One region of the Glutamicibacter sp. BS14 genome, then DNA from elsewhere that is predicted to be linked to it. Evidence: riboswitches for the same ligand, from Rfam matches in the RefSeq annotation. Region 1 holds a riboswitch; each other region holds the start of a gene.
What was found. Region 1 has a riboswitch for S-adenosylmethionine ahead of AC1Z36_RS01340 (O-acetylhomoserine aminocarboxypropyltransferase/cysteine synthase family protein). Riboswitches for the same ligand answer to the same signal wherever they lie in the genome.
Positions count from the first base shown of each region.

Region 2: another riboswitch for S-adenosylmethionine. It lies ahead of AC1Z36_RS03605 (acyl-CoA dehydrogenase family protein); the one in region 1 lies ahead of AC1Z36_RS01340 (O-acetylhomoserine aminocarboxypropyltransferase/cysteine synthase family protein).
Region 3: another riboswitch for S-adenosylmethionine. It lies ahead of AC1Z36_RS17115 (O-acetylhomoserine aminocarboxypropyltransferase/cysteine synthase family protein); the one in region 1 lies ahead of AC1Z36_RS01340 (O-acetylhomoserine aminocarboxypropyltransferase/cysteine synthase family protein).

Region 1 is NZ_CM167801.1:283,990-288,955, reverse strand. It holds gene AC1Z36_RS01350 (DinB family protein) at 1-224, opposite strand, end outside; gene AC1Z36_RS01345 (CoA-binding protein) at 856-1,350, opposite strand; gene AC1Z36_RS01340 (O-acetylhomoserine aminocarboxypropyltransferase/cysteine synthase family protein) at 1,350-2,723, opposite strand; SAM riboswitch class I at 2,839-2,933, opposite strand; gene AC1Z36_RS01335 (histidine phosphatase family protein) at 3,045-3,605, shown strand; gene AC1Z36_RS01330 (RNA polymerase sigma factor) at 3,718-4,215, shown strand; gene AC1Z36_RS01325 (methylated-DNA--[protein]-cysteine S-methyltransferase) at 4,212-4,841, shown strand; gene katG (catalase/peroxidase HPI) at 4,940-4,966, opposite strand, start outside.
Region 2 is NZ_CM167801.1:758,770-763,735, forward strand. It holds gene AC1Z36_RS03595 (ABC transporter permease) at 1-383, shown strand, start outside; gene AC1Z36_RS03600 (LLM class flavin-dependent oxidoreductase) at 383-1,819, shown strand; SAM riboswitch class I at 1,949-2,039, shown strand; gene AC1Z36_RS03605 (acyl-CoA dehydrogenase family protein) at 2,090-3,316, shown strand; gene AC1Z36_RS03610 (acyl-CoA dehydrogenase family protein) at 3,345-4,574, shown strand; gene AC1Z36_RS03615 (MBL fold metallo-hydrolase) at 4,692-4,966, opposite strand, start outside.
Region 3 is NZ_CM167801.1:3,637,346-3,642,311, reverse strand. It holds gene AC1Z36_RS17130 (methionine synthase) at 1-193, opposite strand, end outside; gene AC1Z36_RS17125 (DUF1852 domain-containing protein) at 212-1,204, opposite strand; gene AC1Z36_RS17120 (LysR family transcriptional regulator) at 1,327-2,268, shown strand; SAM riboswitch class I at 2,497-2,587, shown strand; gene AC1Z36_RS17115 (O-acetylhomoserine aminocarboxypropyltransferase/cysteine synthase family protein) at 2,672-3,985, shown strand; gene AC1Z36_RS17110 (cystathionine gamma-synthase) at 3,982-4,966, shown strand, end outside.

The DNA.
Region 1 (4,966 bases):
CGGATAATGGGATTCTCAATTTTCTGTCCGAGGCATCCGACGAGATACTCTGATTCGGTGACGGCTAGGTGAAGCAGCAACCCCATGACATGGGTTCCTGTGGGTGCCAAGGGCGTACGCGCTTGGGTGTCGCTCAAGCCTTCGCATTTCCACAAGATTGCTTCGCGGGCATCATTCAGATATTCGCGTAGATGGGCCCCAGTGCCGCTATTGCCAATTGCCATGTGCTGAGTCTAATGCCGCGCAGGGGTCATGCCCCGAAGGATGCTGGACCGAATGCCCAAGATTCCGCCCGGCTTGTTTGACGGGAAATAAACGGCAGTCGCACCGCAGGTTCCCACGGAGAGGCATTCGCCTAATTCGGGCAAGGGGGCATATCCGGGTGAGCGATCGATAGCGTTTTCGTGAAGGGCATGCATAGGAAGCAACGTACGGGTCCGCCGAAATTTCGAGTTCATCTGGCTAGGCAATTGCCAGTCGCCAGTACCTCCGGCCTCCAAAAGATCTTGCCGCGTCCCATTTTCTCCAGCCCATGCAAATGCATTGCAAAGCAGCCGTTGCTGCTAGGCAAGGCGGCGGGAGGATACCAACGAGTAATTCAAGGGCTATTTGCGATTGCGGTTCTCGGGCCGAGTGCCGGACACCTGGAGAGCTGGCACCAGATGGTTTCTAATAACTGGCCGTAGCCGGCCGGTCGTTGTCGTGAGCAGTCCGCCGAGCCGCAAAACTCAGCAATGCCCCTGGGCAGGTGGCCTAGTACGCACAGCTCCCGAAGAAGAGCTCCGGTAGCGACGGCAAAAATGGGTGCATGCAACGCAATGTTGCATGCACCCATTTCCTGGAATCTTGGACTCCCTAGGCAAGTACCTGGCGCTTGGAGGAAATGACGCCGGTATTGAATCCAGCCAGGCGCAGGCCGCCGTGGAAGCGGGCGTGCTCGATCTTCACGCAGCGGTCCATGACCACATTCATGCCCGCGGCCTCGGCGCGCCGGGCCACTTCCTCATGCCAGGATCCCAGCTGCAGCCACAGGGTCTTCGCGCCTACGGCCAGGGCCTCGTCCAGCACGGTAGGCAGGTCATCGTGCTTGCGGAAAACCTCGACCAGATCCGGGGTCTCCGGCAGATCGGCCAGCGACTTGTACACCGGCTGGCCCAGGATCTCATCGAGTACCGGGTTGATGAAATACACCTTGTACTTGGAGGAGGAGAGCAGGTAGGTAGCCACGAAATAGCTGGCGCGCGATGGCTTGTTCGAGGCACCGACAATGGCGATGGACTTGGTGTCGCGCAGGATCTCCAGGCGCTGTGCGGCTCCAGGGCCTTCCCAAGCGGTACCAACGGCAGTCATTAGATTGCTCCCTTCGAAGCGGTTGGCAATGCGCAGGCGGAACCGTCATAGGCCGGAGCCTCGAACCCTGCGGCGGAAGCGGCAATCGCTTCCTGCGAAGCGGCCAGCGCCTGGTCCAGATCCCAGAGGATGTCCTCGACATCTTCCAGTCCTACCGACAGCCGGATCAGATCTTCTGGCACGCCAGCGGAGACCAGCTGCTCGGCGCTCAGCTGCTGGTGGGTGGTGGAGGCCGGGTGCAGCACCAGGGTGCGGGCATCGCCGATGTTGGCCAGGTGGCTGGCCAGCTGCAGGGCTTCGATGAACTTCGAGCCGGCTTCGCGCCCGCCCTTCACCCCGAAGCTGAAGACCGAGCCGACGCCCATGGGCAGCAGCTCCTTGGCCTGCGCGTGCTGCGGGTGGGATTCCAGGCCGGCATAGTTCACGTAGGTCACGCGCTCATCGGCCTGCAACCAGGCAGCGACCTGCTTCGCGTTGGACAGGTGGTTGTCCATGCGCTGCGGCAAGGTCTCCAGGCCCTGCAACAGCTGGAATGCGGACTGGGCCGGCAGAGCCGGTCCGAAGTCGCGCAGCTGTTCGCTGCGCAGCTTGGTCAGGAAGCCGTACTCGCCGAAGTTGTCCCACCAGGAGACGTTGCCGTAGCTGGCAACCGGTTCGGTCATGGCGGGGAACTTGCCATTGCCCCAGTTGAACTTGCCCGACTCGATGACCACGCCGCCCAGGGTGGTGCCGTGCCCGCCGATGAACTTGGTGGCCGAGTGGATCACGATGTCCGCGCCGTGCTCGATAGGGCGCAGGATGTACGGGGGAGTGAGCGTCGAATCGACTACCAGCGGGAGATTGTGGCGGTGCGCCACCTCGGCCAGGCCCTTCAGGTCAGCGATGTCGCCGGACGGGTTGGCCACCACCTCGGTGTAGACGGCCTTGGTGTTTTCCTGGATCGCCGCTTCGAAGTCGGCGGGATCATTGGAGTCGATGAAAGTGGTGTTGATGCCGAAGCGGCGCAGCGAGACATCGAGCTGGGTGATGGTGCCGCCATAGAGCTTCGATGAAGCCACAATGTGGTCGCCTGCCTGGGCCAAGGCCGCGAAGGTGACGAATTCCGCGGCCATGCCCGAGCCGGTGGCTACCGCTCCGATGCCGCCTTCCAGCGAAGCCATGCGCTCTTCGAAAGCCGCTACGGTCGGGTTGCCGATACGCGAGTAGATGTTGCCGTACTTCTGCAGGGCAAAGAGGTTGGCCGCATCGTCAGCGTCCTTGAAGACGAACGAAGTGGTCTGGTAGATCGGCACTGCGCGTGAGCCATGCTCGGCATCGGGGGTGCCTCCGGCATGCAATGCGCGGGTGCGGAATCCAAACTTGTGATCTGCCATGGTGGCTTACGACTCCTTGTCGATTGGGGTTTCGCGGGCACCGCAGGGCGGGCCGCGATCGAGGCAGGAATCCCGGAATCAATGTCGCTTCCTGCTGTGGTCCAACGGGTAGGCGGCTGCATCGTTTCTGGCGGTAGCACCGTAACCACCGGATGTGGCAGGTTGCTGCGGCGTCATCGAACCAGATCTCTCAGCCGCTCGGGATGGTGTAATAATCTTCGCAACATGACCGTTCGTGACCCAACTATGAGTCGTAACGTTGCGTATTGGAGCTGTTATCGGAGATTCTTCGATAACTATTACCCCGGTTAGGCTGGAGTCATGGATACTTCGCTGGCACTGGTGCGACATGGGCAGACCGATTGGAACCTTGCAGGGCGCCTGCAGGGGCGTACCGATATCCCGTTGAACGATACCGGGCGCGAACAAGCTCGCGAGGTCGGGCGCCAGCTGATCGGCCAGAACTGGTCGCTGGTACTTGCTTCGCCCTTGGAACGTGCCCGGGAAACTGCCTCGCTGATTGCCCAGCAGATCGGGGCCGAGACGGGGAACGCCGTTCCGGAACTCATTGAACGCGGCTTCGGCCCGCTGGAAGGCCGGATCATGGCCGAGGTCAGCGAAGCGGAATCGGCTGCTGCCAAGGACCTGCGTGAGCCGCGTGCCCAGATCTTGAGCCGTACGGTGCCAGCGCTGCTGGACTTGGCCAGCAGGCATGCCGGGCGCAAGGTCATGATTGTCAGCCATGGGGCCACCATGCGCACCATCCGCGACGCATTGGCCGGAACCACGGATCCCCAAGGCGTGGAAAATGGCGAAATGCTCCACCTGGAATTGATCCGCCTTGAGCAGATCGCCAGCGAATTGGATCTGGTGGCATTCTAGGAATCCATGGGTATCTGCGTGAAGGAATTTTTTTCGTTCACGCCTCACAAAATGGTCTCCTCGTACGTTTACATGGTGAGAAGCCATGAAGGCGCAAAATTCCAGGAGAGCCATGCAAGCACCGTTCGAGCGGATAGTCCAGGACTATGGACTGAACGTCCTGCGCGTTTGCCGTGCCCTGCTTGATGAGCATCGCGCGCAAGACGCCTGGTCCGAAACGTTCCTTGCCGCGCTCAAGGCGTACCCGCAACTGCCGGAGGACGCCAATGTCCTGGCATGGCTAGTGCGTATTGCCCGGAACAAAGCCATTGACGAGTTGCGCAGGAACAAGCCGGAAATCCTCATCGGCCAAGACGTGGACAGCCTGGCCCCATCGGCCCAACGGCCGGATCTGCAGTTGGAAAACCTGCAGCTGTGGCATGAGGTGAACCAGCTTCCTGGCAAGCAGCGGCAGGTGGTGGCCTACCGCTACCTGGGCGGAATGAGCTACGCGCAAATTGCCGGAATCCTTTCCGGCACCGAAGCTGCCGCCCGGCGTTCGGGCGCCGATGGGATCAAGAATCTGCGGGCCCGGATGGATGACCAAGAACTATGGCGGGAGCAGCCATGAACGGAAAAAATTATCGGCAGCAGGCTACGGCCGCTGAAGCGCAAGTCCTCGACTCGCTGCAGGACCGGCTCGTTGAACGGGCCCGTGCACGGGAACTTGTTGATGTTGCCTATCGCGTGGTCGATAGCCCCGTGGGGGCCTTGCTGCTGGCCAGTACCGATGCCGGGCTGGTCCGGGTCGCTTTTGAATCCGAAGGCCATGACCGGATTCTGGAGGTGCTCTCGGAAAGGCTCAGCCCGCGGATCCTGCGCGACAAGTCGAGCTTGGATGGTGCCGTCCGGCAACTGGATGAGTATTTCGCGGGCCAGCGGCATGGCTTCGATCTTCCGGTGGACTTGCAGCTCTCCACCGAGTTCCGCCGCCAGGTGCAGCTGGAGCTGGGTCATATCGATTACGGGCGTACCCTGAGCTACGCCCAGCTGGCGCAGCAGATCGGCAAGCCGAAAGCGGTGCGGGCCGTCGGTTCAGCCTGCGCCACCAACCCGATTCCCATCGTGCTGCCCTGCCATCGGGTGCTGCGCACCGATGGTTCATTGGGCGGCTACCTGGGAGGCTTGGAAGCCAAGTCCGAGCTGCTGAAGCTGGAGAACCCGGACTTCGCCAGCGGCGCCGCGACGCTGTTCTGACGGGCAGTTCCCGCATGAAACAAGTGCTGGGCTGCTGCCTCCCTTGCGGGAAGCAGCAGCCCAGCACTAATTGCTACGGGCTTGCAGCCCAGCAGCTGCTACTTGCTGCGCAGTTCGAAGCGATC
Region 2 (4,966 bases), 470 kb from region 1:
TGTGCGCGGTGATCGCCGGATTCGCCGGAGTGGTGCTGGCAGCACGCTCCAACGGATATGTCCCGGGCAGCGGACAGGCCTATCTGATGGATGCCATTGGCGCGGTCTTCATCGGGGCAACCATCAGCCGCTACGGGCGAGTGTCCGTGGGCGGAACGCTGATCGGCGTGGTGATTTTTGGCCTGCTGGATAACGGGCTGAACCTGATTGGCCTGTCCTTCTTCTGGCAAGACCTGGCCCGAGGGCTGGTTCTCCTGTCCATCCTGCTCGCCGCCGTGGTGCTCGGGAGGGCCAAGAGTCGGCCGGCCACCGGCATCTTCGCGCTATTGCGCACGACCAAGCATCAGGCACTGACGAACACCGCGAAGGGAAACAGAAAATAATGGGCAAGCGCATCCACCTTAACGCCTTTGACATGACCTGCGTCAGCCACCAGAGCCCTGGGCTGTGGCGGCACCCGCAGAATCGAGCCGACGAATACAACACCCTTGAATACTGGGTGGATCTGGCCAAGACCCTGGAGCGCGGTGGCTTTGATGCCCTGTTCCTCGCCGATGTACTTGGCATCTATGACGTGTACCAGAATTCCAGCGGTCCAGCCTTGCTCGATGCCGACCAGGTGCCACTGAACGATCCCTTCATGCAGGTTTCCGCCATGGCCGCGGCCACGAAGAATCTCGGTTTCGCGGTGACCAGCGCGCTGACCTATGAGCAACCCTACGCGCTGGCCCGGAAGTTCTCCTCGCTGGACCACCTCACCCGCGGGCGCATCGGTTGGAACGTGGTGACTAGCTACTTGGAGTCGGCGGCCCGCAATCTGGGCATGGCCAGGCAGCTGGATCACGACGCCCGCTACGACATTGCCGATGAATTCATGGACGTGGTCTACAAGCTCTGGGAGGGATCATGGGAGGAAGACGCGGTTCTCAAGGACCGCGAACGTGGCGTCTACACCGACCCTTCCAAGGTGCATCCGATTAACCATCACGGCCAGTACTTCAACGTGCCGGGCATCCATCTTTCCGAGCCTTCCATCCAGCGCACCCCGGCGATCTTCCAAGCGGGCGCTTCTTCGCGCGGCCGGCGCTTTGGCGCGCAGCATGCCGAGGGCATCTTCCTGAATTCGATCAATACCGCGGTCACCCGCCGCCAGACCGATGCGATCCGCGATGAGTTCGAACTGGTGGGTCGGCCCCGGGACGCCGCCAAAATCTATGCGCTGATGACCACTGTGGTGGCTGATTCAGACGCGCAGGCGCAGAAGCTCTACCGCGAATACCAGTCCTATGCCTCGCGCGAAGGTGCCATGGCATTCTATGGCGGGTGGTCGGGCTTGGACCTGAGCCAGTACGCGCCGGATGAGGAGCTGCAATATCTGGAAACCAACGCGGCGCGATCGGCGGTATCGATTTTCACTACAGCGAATCCGCAGCAGAAGTGGACCCCGAATGCCATCGCCGACTACCTCGGAGTTGGCGGCATCGGACCGGTGCTCGTCGGTTCGCCGGAAACCGTGGCGGACGAAATCGAGCGTTGGGTGGATGAATCAGGATTGGACGGGATCAACTTGGCCTATGCCATCACCCCAGGTTCCTTCGAGCAGTTCACCGATCTGGTGGTTCCCGAGTTGCGGAAGCGCGGAAGAACTTGGGCAGGATACGAAGGCAACACCCTGCGCGAATACCTGGCGGGTCCCGGCACGACGCGAGTGGCTGACGATCACCCGGCAGCCGCCTATCGCGGGGCTTATGCGGGAAAGGCCTCGGCAGCGGAATCCGAAGCGAGCCAAACACCTGAAGCTGTACTAGGCGCCCGGTGACACATGAGGAAATATGACGGCCACTGAGGCCCCTGTGAAGGCCTCGAAAATGTCGATTCATGACGATGTTCCGTCCTATGACATCTTCCCTGCCAAGCGGAGGCCGTCGGTGCTTCACTGATGGAGAACAACCCATCCAGAGCGGCTAAGAGACCTGGCTCCGAGACGCCGCAGCAAGCCTGCACTCCGCAGGTAGTGCTAACGCCAGGTTCGATGGATCCGCAGATTTTCTGCATCCTTCGGAATCCATAGCCCAAGAGGAGAACGAAGATGACTATACTGGATACCCAATTGCCGCGCGTGCCCTACACCGGCACTGCTGATGAAGCTGAACTCGCTCATTGGCGCGACGTCGCCCAGCAAGTAGCTGACAAGCTGGCGGCTGACGCGCTCGAACGCGACCGAAAGAACGCCCAGCCTTTCGCCGAAGTGCAGCTGCTGCGCGAAGCCGGGTTGCTCAATCTCTTGGTGCCTGCAGAATTCGGCGGAGCCGGAGCCCATTGGGAAACGGCCTTCGAAGCGGTCCGCATACTGGCCGCAGCTGATGGCTCCATCTCGCAGTTGCTGGCTTACCACTACATCAACCAGTCCGGCATTGCGTTCTACGCCCCGGCAGAAGCCCAAGGGGCATGGTGGCAGCGCACCGTGGAAGGTGGCTGGCTCTGGGGCGATTCGGTGAATCCAGTTGATCCGGATTTGACGCTGAGCGCCGAAGGGGACGGCTACCGACTGAATGGAGCCAAGCGATTCTCCACGGGTTCCGGTGTTGGCGAGGTCATCGTCATCAACGCGCTGGTCCAGGGCGGCGAATACGACGGGCAGATTCTCGCGTTGGTTCTGCCACGCGATATCGATGGCTTGGAAATCGTTGACGACTGGGACTACCTGGGACAGCGGCTGAGCGCGTCGAATTCCTTGAAGTTCCACAACGTGCGGCTCGAAGCAGGGGACTTGCTGGGATTCGTCACCGATGAACCGGTCTCCACCCTGCTTACCCCCGGTATCCAGTTGGCCTTCGCCAACTTCTACCTGGGCATCGCCCAAGGAGCACTGGAGCGCGGCAAGCAGATCTTGCTGGGCCGCAAGAACGCCTGGTTGTTCTCGCAGGCAGAGACCTACTCGCAGGACGCGATCTTCCAGCGCACCGTCGGAGAGCTCAAAGCCCGCACTGCAGCAGTGGCGGCGCTGACCGAGAAGCTGGGCCGGAAATTCGATGCCCTGCTCTCGAAGGCCGGGGAAGTCACCCAGCCCGAACGAGCGGCGTTGGCCGTGGAAATTGCTGAAGCCAAGGTGGTCTCCACTGAGGTGGGAGTGGATGTGGCGAACCGGATCTTCGAGGTGACCGGTTCATCTTCGACTGCGAACTCGGTGGGTCTGGACCTGTACTGGCGCAATGTGCGCACCCATTCGCTGCACGACCCAGTGGACTACAAGAAGATCGAGGTCGGCGCCTACTTCCTGCGCGGAGAGTCCCAGCCGCTCTCGCTGTACACCTAAGAAAACTTCTCCCGGATTGGACTGAACGATGACTGTACTTGCAACTGGCAATCGACTCGCAGGACTCAAAAACCGCTTCGCACCGCTCTTCTCGCGCATTGCGCAGGGCGCAGCCGAACGCGACCGCACCGGCGAATTGCCCTACCAGCAGGTCGCGGACCTGGCTGCTGCCGGCTTTGGTGCGGTTCGGATCCCGGAATCGCACGGAGGTGCCGGTGCTACGCTGCCCGAACTCTTCGAGCTCTTCGTGGATCTCGCGGCCGCGGATTCCAATATTGCCCAAGCGCTGCGCGCGCACTTCGCCTTCGTCGAGGACCGTCTGGTTGCGGCCCCCGGCCCGGGGCGCGACAAGTGGCTGGCCCGCTTCGTGGCGGGAGAACTGGTGGGCAACTCCTGGACCGAGGTCGGCACCGTCAAGGTCGGGGACGTGATCACCAAGGTCACCCCGGACGGCGAGGGCGGATTCAAGATCAACGGCACCAAGTACTACTCCACCGGCTCGATCTTCGCCGACTGGCTCGATACCTACGCAGAGCGCACCGACACCGGAAAGCGCGTGATCGCCGCAGTCAACCGACACCAGCCCGGCGTCGAGCTGGCCGATGACTGGGATGGCTTCGGCCAGCGCACCACGGGTACCGGCACCTCCACCTTCACCGATGCGATTGTCGCCGAAGAAGACCTCATCGACTTCGATACGCGTTTCAAGTACCAGACAGCTTTCTACCAGCAGGTGCTGCTCGCTGTTCTGGCCGGCTCCGCCAAAGCAGCCGAGCGCGACTTCGCCGCCGAGCTGAAGGCGCGCAAGCGGACCTTCAGCCATGCCGCGGCCAATCTGGCGGCCGAAGACCCGCAGCTGCTGCAGGTGATCGGCGAGGTCTCCGCGGCGGCCTTCGCTGCCGCGGCAACGGTGGAACGAGTGTCGACGGCATTGCAGGGAGCCTATGAAACTGCGCAGGCGCTGCACACCGGCGAGGTGACCGGGGAAGAGGACGAAGCAGCCAACGATGCGGCAGAGTTGGCCAGCGCCCAGGCGCAGGTGGTGCTCACGCCATTGGTCCTCAACGCGATCACCCACGCTTTTGATGCGCTGGCCGCCAGCGCCACGAGCGTTACCAAGAACCTGGACCGGCACTGGCGCAATGCCCGTACCGCCGGCAACCACAACCCCTGGGTGTTCAAGGCGCGGTTGATTGGCGACCTGGCGGTCAATGGCACCGAGCTTCCGCGCGTGTGGGCGATTGGTGCATCAAAGTAGATTCCATGGTCTTGCGAGCCCAGCATCCTTTGCCGGTGCTGGGCTCGTGGTCGTCGGCCCGGGGCAATTGATCGACCATCGTTCCAGTCGCCTGACGGATAGCTGCCGGCCTTGGCCCTAGCGCACCTGGGTAACCGTGCCACTTGCGATATGGAAGATATCCAAGTCGCGGGGTACGAAGAGGCCGCCAGAGAACTGTTTCGAAGCCCGCTGCCAAATTTCCATTCCAGATCCAGCGGGAACCAAATGATGCAGCGCCAAGTTCCGTGCTCCAGCCCGCTGGGCGATTCGACCTGCGTCTTCTGCGGTGGTGTGCGCGCGCCGATGATGTCCCATGCTCGCTTCCAGTTCGGAGGATGAAGCATGCGGGTAGCTACGAGCGATGGCCTCCA
Region 3 (4,966 bases), 450 kb from region 1:
GCTCGCCATCGGAAATGATGTCGATGCCGCGCTGGTCCTGCTCGAGGACCGCAGCGCGCATGGCGTCCTGCTGGCCTTCGTGCAATTGCTCGTCTTCAAGCTTCCAAGGGGACCAAAGCTTTTCAGGTTCGGCAAGCCAAGAAGGCTTGGGCAGGCTACCGACAATTGACGTGGGGATAAGCGGAGAAGTCATAAGTTATCTTTCGGATTCTTAGGCGACAGGAGTCGGATAGGAAGAAGACCACTGATTGAGCAGTTGGCGATTCGGGATGATGAAATGCTCTTCGGTGAACTTGCCTTGGATCTTGCCCAACTGAGTTCGTTCTTCGCGGTCATAAAAAACGCGGGTGGGGGAGAAGTCCTCGGCGCCCAAACTCGGGTGATATACGGAAGGAGCAGCCGAATTGGCGTTGTAGATTTCCGGGCGGTAGATCTTCTGGAATGTTTCCATGGTGCTGATGAGGCTGATCAGCTGCAGGTTGGTGTAATCGTTGAGTAGGTCGCCGCGGAAGTAGAAAGCCAGTGGCGCTACAGCACCTGGCGGCATGAAGTAGCGGACGCTCAAGCCCATTTTCCCGAAGTACGCATCGGTCAATGAATTTTCGTCCTGCTGGTATTCCAAACCGAGCACTGGATGGCTGTTGCCGGTGCGGAAATAGGTCTTGGAAGTCGAGACGCTGATGCAGACCACCGGTAGCTGGGCAAAACGCTCACGGTAGGCCTGTGAGTTCAAAAAATGCTGGAAGAGCTGTCCGTGGAGATCACCGAAATCTTCTGGAAGCACCGGAGCTCCGCTGTCACTACACGAAGCTGGAAGCACCACGCTGAAGTCGTAATCTCGGACATAAGAAGAAAAATTATTGCCGACCATGCCCTGGGACCGAGTGCCGGTGAGTTTATCCACGATCGTGGTTTCAAGCACTTCTAAAAGAGGAAATTTCTGGTCCGTATTATCGGCAGAAAAATGCACATTTGCTGAAATGATTTCCAATTCCAAAGAATAGCGGTCGCCCTGGGGATTGTCCCAGTGAGCCAGGGAATTGAAGTGTCGGTTGATCATCGTCAGGGCATTGCGCAGGTTCTCTTCTCGGCGCTCTCCGCGTGCCAAATTGGCGAAGTTTGTCGTGGTGCGAGAATTTTCCGAAGGGGAGTAATTCTCGTCGAATCTGGTGGTGCTAATACTGAAATTTAATGCGTCTGCCATGACGGCCAATCTGTATTTGGGAGGCCTGGACAGGCCGCGGGGGAGTCGATGCGTCAATCATGCAGGGTGATTCTTGATATCGGGTAACTCGATATAACTATGGATTCATATAGACTCTGGCTATGGTTCAGGGAACGAATGGTCTGACATTGCAGCAGCTTCGCTATTTTGTGGCGGTGGCCTCCGAGGGCTCAATCTCCGCTGCCGCCGACCTGATTTACGTCGCGCAGCCCAGCATGTCGGCAGCGATGAAGGAACTCGAATCCCGGGTGGGACGCACCTTGCTGATGCGCTCAGCCAGGGGAGTGACGCTCACCGCCGAAGGCGCAGAATTCCTGGGCTACGCCCGGCAGGTGCTCGAGCAGGTGGAGCTTCTTGAGCACCGCTACCTCGGCCGCCCCGCCGCGCGGCGGCTGCTGGGCGTTTCCACCCAGCACTACTCCTTTGCGGTGGATGCGTTTGTCCGGATGGTGCAGGCCAGTGGAGCCGAGGAATACCAGTTTTCGCTCCGCGAGACGCGCACCGAAGAGATCATCGAGGACGTGCGCACCCTGCGCAGTGACATCGGGATCCTGTACCGCAACGACTTCAACCGGAAGGTCATCGACAAGCTGCTGCGCGAATCCCGGCTGGTCTTCCACCCGCTGTTCCTGGCCGAACCGCACATTTTCATCTCGCGCAGCAACTCGCTGGCCACCCGAACCCAGGTCACGCTCGAAGACCTCGAAGACCTGCCTCGGCTGACCTTCGACCAGGGCGCGAACAACTCGTTCTACTTCGCCGAGGAGGTGCTCTCCACGCGCTCCAGCCAACGCGAAATCCAGGTCTCGGACCGCGCTACGATCTTCAACCTGATGATCGGCTTGGGCGGTTACACGATCTCCACCGGCATCATCAGTGACGAGCTGGATCCCTCCATCGTCGCCATCCCGCTGGCCATCGAGGAACGCATCGAGATCGGCTGGATTGACCACGCCGCCATCCCGCTCACCGACCAGGCCCAGCGGTACCTGCAAGAAGTCCGCACCGTGGTCGCCAGCTTCGGGGTAGAAGTGCTCGGCTGAGCCGCCAGCAGCGTAACGCCTGGTCATCGAGCACCGGCACATCGTCACAAAATTCAGGAGAAACCGCTAAACCATGCGGTTTTTCTCAATTCTGCGCGTCATAAAAGGGTTCGGGCCCCCGCGTCATCATGACAAGGCGACGACATATGAAGCGTGGCGGCCTTGTATGAAGCCGGGCGCCGGATACCGCTTGCACCGTTTGCGGCGGATAGCCAACCATGGAAGAACAACCCATCAAGAGCGGCTGAGAGATCTGGCTCGGAGACGCCGCAGCAACCATCGGGAAACCGAAAGGTGCTACCGCCAGGAACGATGGAGCAGTTCCGAACGCGTTATTGCGTAGCATCGTGCCGCCGCACGATGCCAATCGGTGCACTCCCTCGCAGAGAATAGAGGAGGAGCCATGAGCCAGGAAACCGACGCGGTGCACGCAGGGTACCGCCCGAGCGGAGACTTCCGCCCGATGCTGCCGCCGCTGCACAATTCCGCAGCGTACCAATTCGCATCGCATGCAGAAGCGGTCGAGAAGTTCGCGCTGCGCCAGGCCGGCTTCACCTACTCGCGCACCGGCAACCCCACCGTTGCGATTCTCGAACAGCGCGTGGCTGCCTTGGAAGGCGGGGCCCACGCGGTGGCCACCGCCACCGGGCAGGCCGCCGTGGCCCTGTCCCTGCTGGCTCTGACCCAGGGACCCAAGCACATCGTGGCCTCCTCCTCGCTCTACGGCGGCACCGTGGACCTGTTCACCGACACCTTCGCGGACTTCGGCATCCGCATCAGCTTTGTCGACCAGGCCGATCCGTCCGCCTGGGCCGCTGCCATTGAGTCGGACACCCGGGCGTTCTTCCTGGAGTCCGTCTCCAACCCGCTGTGCACCGTGGCCGATCTGCCCGCCATTGCGGCGATCGCCCACGAGCACAACATCCCGGTGGTGGTCGATAACACCCTGGCCACCCCGCTGAATATTCGGCCGCTGGAACTCGGTGCGGACATCGTGGTGCACTCGGCCACCAAGGGGCTGGCCGGGCACGGCTCGGTGCTCGGTGGCGTCGTGGTGGACTCGGGGAAATTCGACTTCTCCGATGCCGCCCGCTGGCCACAGATCGCCGCCCCGCGGGTGCGGCTGAACAACACCTCGCTGCTTGAACGCCACGGACCGGCCGCCTACGCGATGCTGGTGCGCTCCAAGTTCCTGCACGACCTGGGCCCGACCCTCGCCCCGGCCAGCGCCCAGGGAATCCTGGCCGGCATCGAGACCCTGCCGGTGCGTGCCGCCCACGTGCAGCGCAGCGTCACCACGCTGATCGGCACTCTGGCTTCCCACCCGGGCATTGCGGCCATCCACCACCCGTCCCTGCCCGGCCACCCCAGCCACGAGCTGGCCCGGACGCTCACGCCCAAGGGCACCGGCTGCGTGCTGGCCATCGAGCTGGCCCACCCATCGCTGGTTTCCCCGGTAATCGACGGGCTCAAGCTGATTTCCCTGGCCGCGAATGTGGGGGACACCCGCACCATGGTCTCCCACCCGGCCACCATGACGCACTGCCGGCTCTCGGAGCAGCAGCTGGCCGCCGCGGGCCTGAACACCTCCACCCTGCGCCTGTCGGTGGGATTGGAAGACCCCGCCGACCTGCTCGCAGATATCACCCAATCGCTGGATCACGCACTGGCCGCAACCCAGACCACCGCCGACACCAAGGAAGTGAGTTTCGCATGAGCGGCTTCAACACCCTCGCCGTGCACGCCGGCCAGCACAAGGACCCGCACACCGGTGCGGTGATCCCGCCGATCTACCAGACCAGCACCTTCATCCAGGACGGCATCAACGTGCTGCGTGCCGGGCACGAATACTCGCGCGGCTCCAACCCGACCCGCAACGGGTTCGAATCCCAGCTCACCGCGCTGGAAGGCGGCGCCGCCGGCTTCTCCTTCGCCTCGGGGATCGCGGCCGAAGACGCGCTGCTGCGCGCAGTGCTTCAGCCGGGCGACCACATCGTGCTGGGCGCCGACGGCTACGGCGGCACCAACCGGCTGATCTCGAAGCTGCACGGCAAATGGGGGATCACCTCTTCAGCGGTAGACATCACCAACCTGGACTCGGTGCGCGCCGCGATGCGCCCGAACACCGCGCTGCTCTGGGTGGAAACCCCGTCCAACCCGCTGCTGGGCATCGCCGACCTGGCCGGCTGGGCTGCCATCGCCCGCGAACACGGCGCCCTGCTGGTGGTGGACAATACCTTCGCTACCCCATATCTGCAGCGCCCGCTGGATTTCGGCGCCCACGCGGTGGTCCATTCCACCACCAAGTACATCGGCGGGCACTCCGATGTGCTCGGCGGGGCCGTCATCGTGGCCGATCACCTGCACCGCGGGCAGAGCCTGGCCGAAGCCGTGGGCTACCAGCAGTTTGCCGGGGGCGCGGTCTCCGGTCCGCAGGATTCCTACCTGGCCGCCCGCGGGCTGAAGACCCTGGGCCTGCGCATGGAACGCCACGGGGCTACCGCCTCCACCCTGGCCCGCTGGCTCGATGACCAGCCCGAAGTCACCCGCGTCTACTACCCGGGGCTGGAACGCCACCCGGGCCACGAGCTGGCCAAGTCCCAGTCCGCGGCCGGCCGCGGCTTTGGCGGGATCCTCTCATTGCAGCTCTCCGATGAAGCCGCCGCCCGCGCCTTCGCCCAATCCATGGAGTACTTCC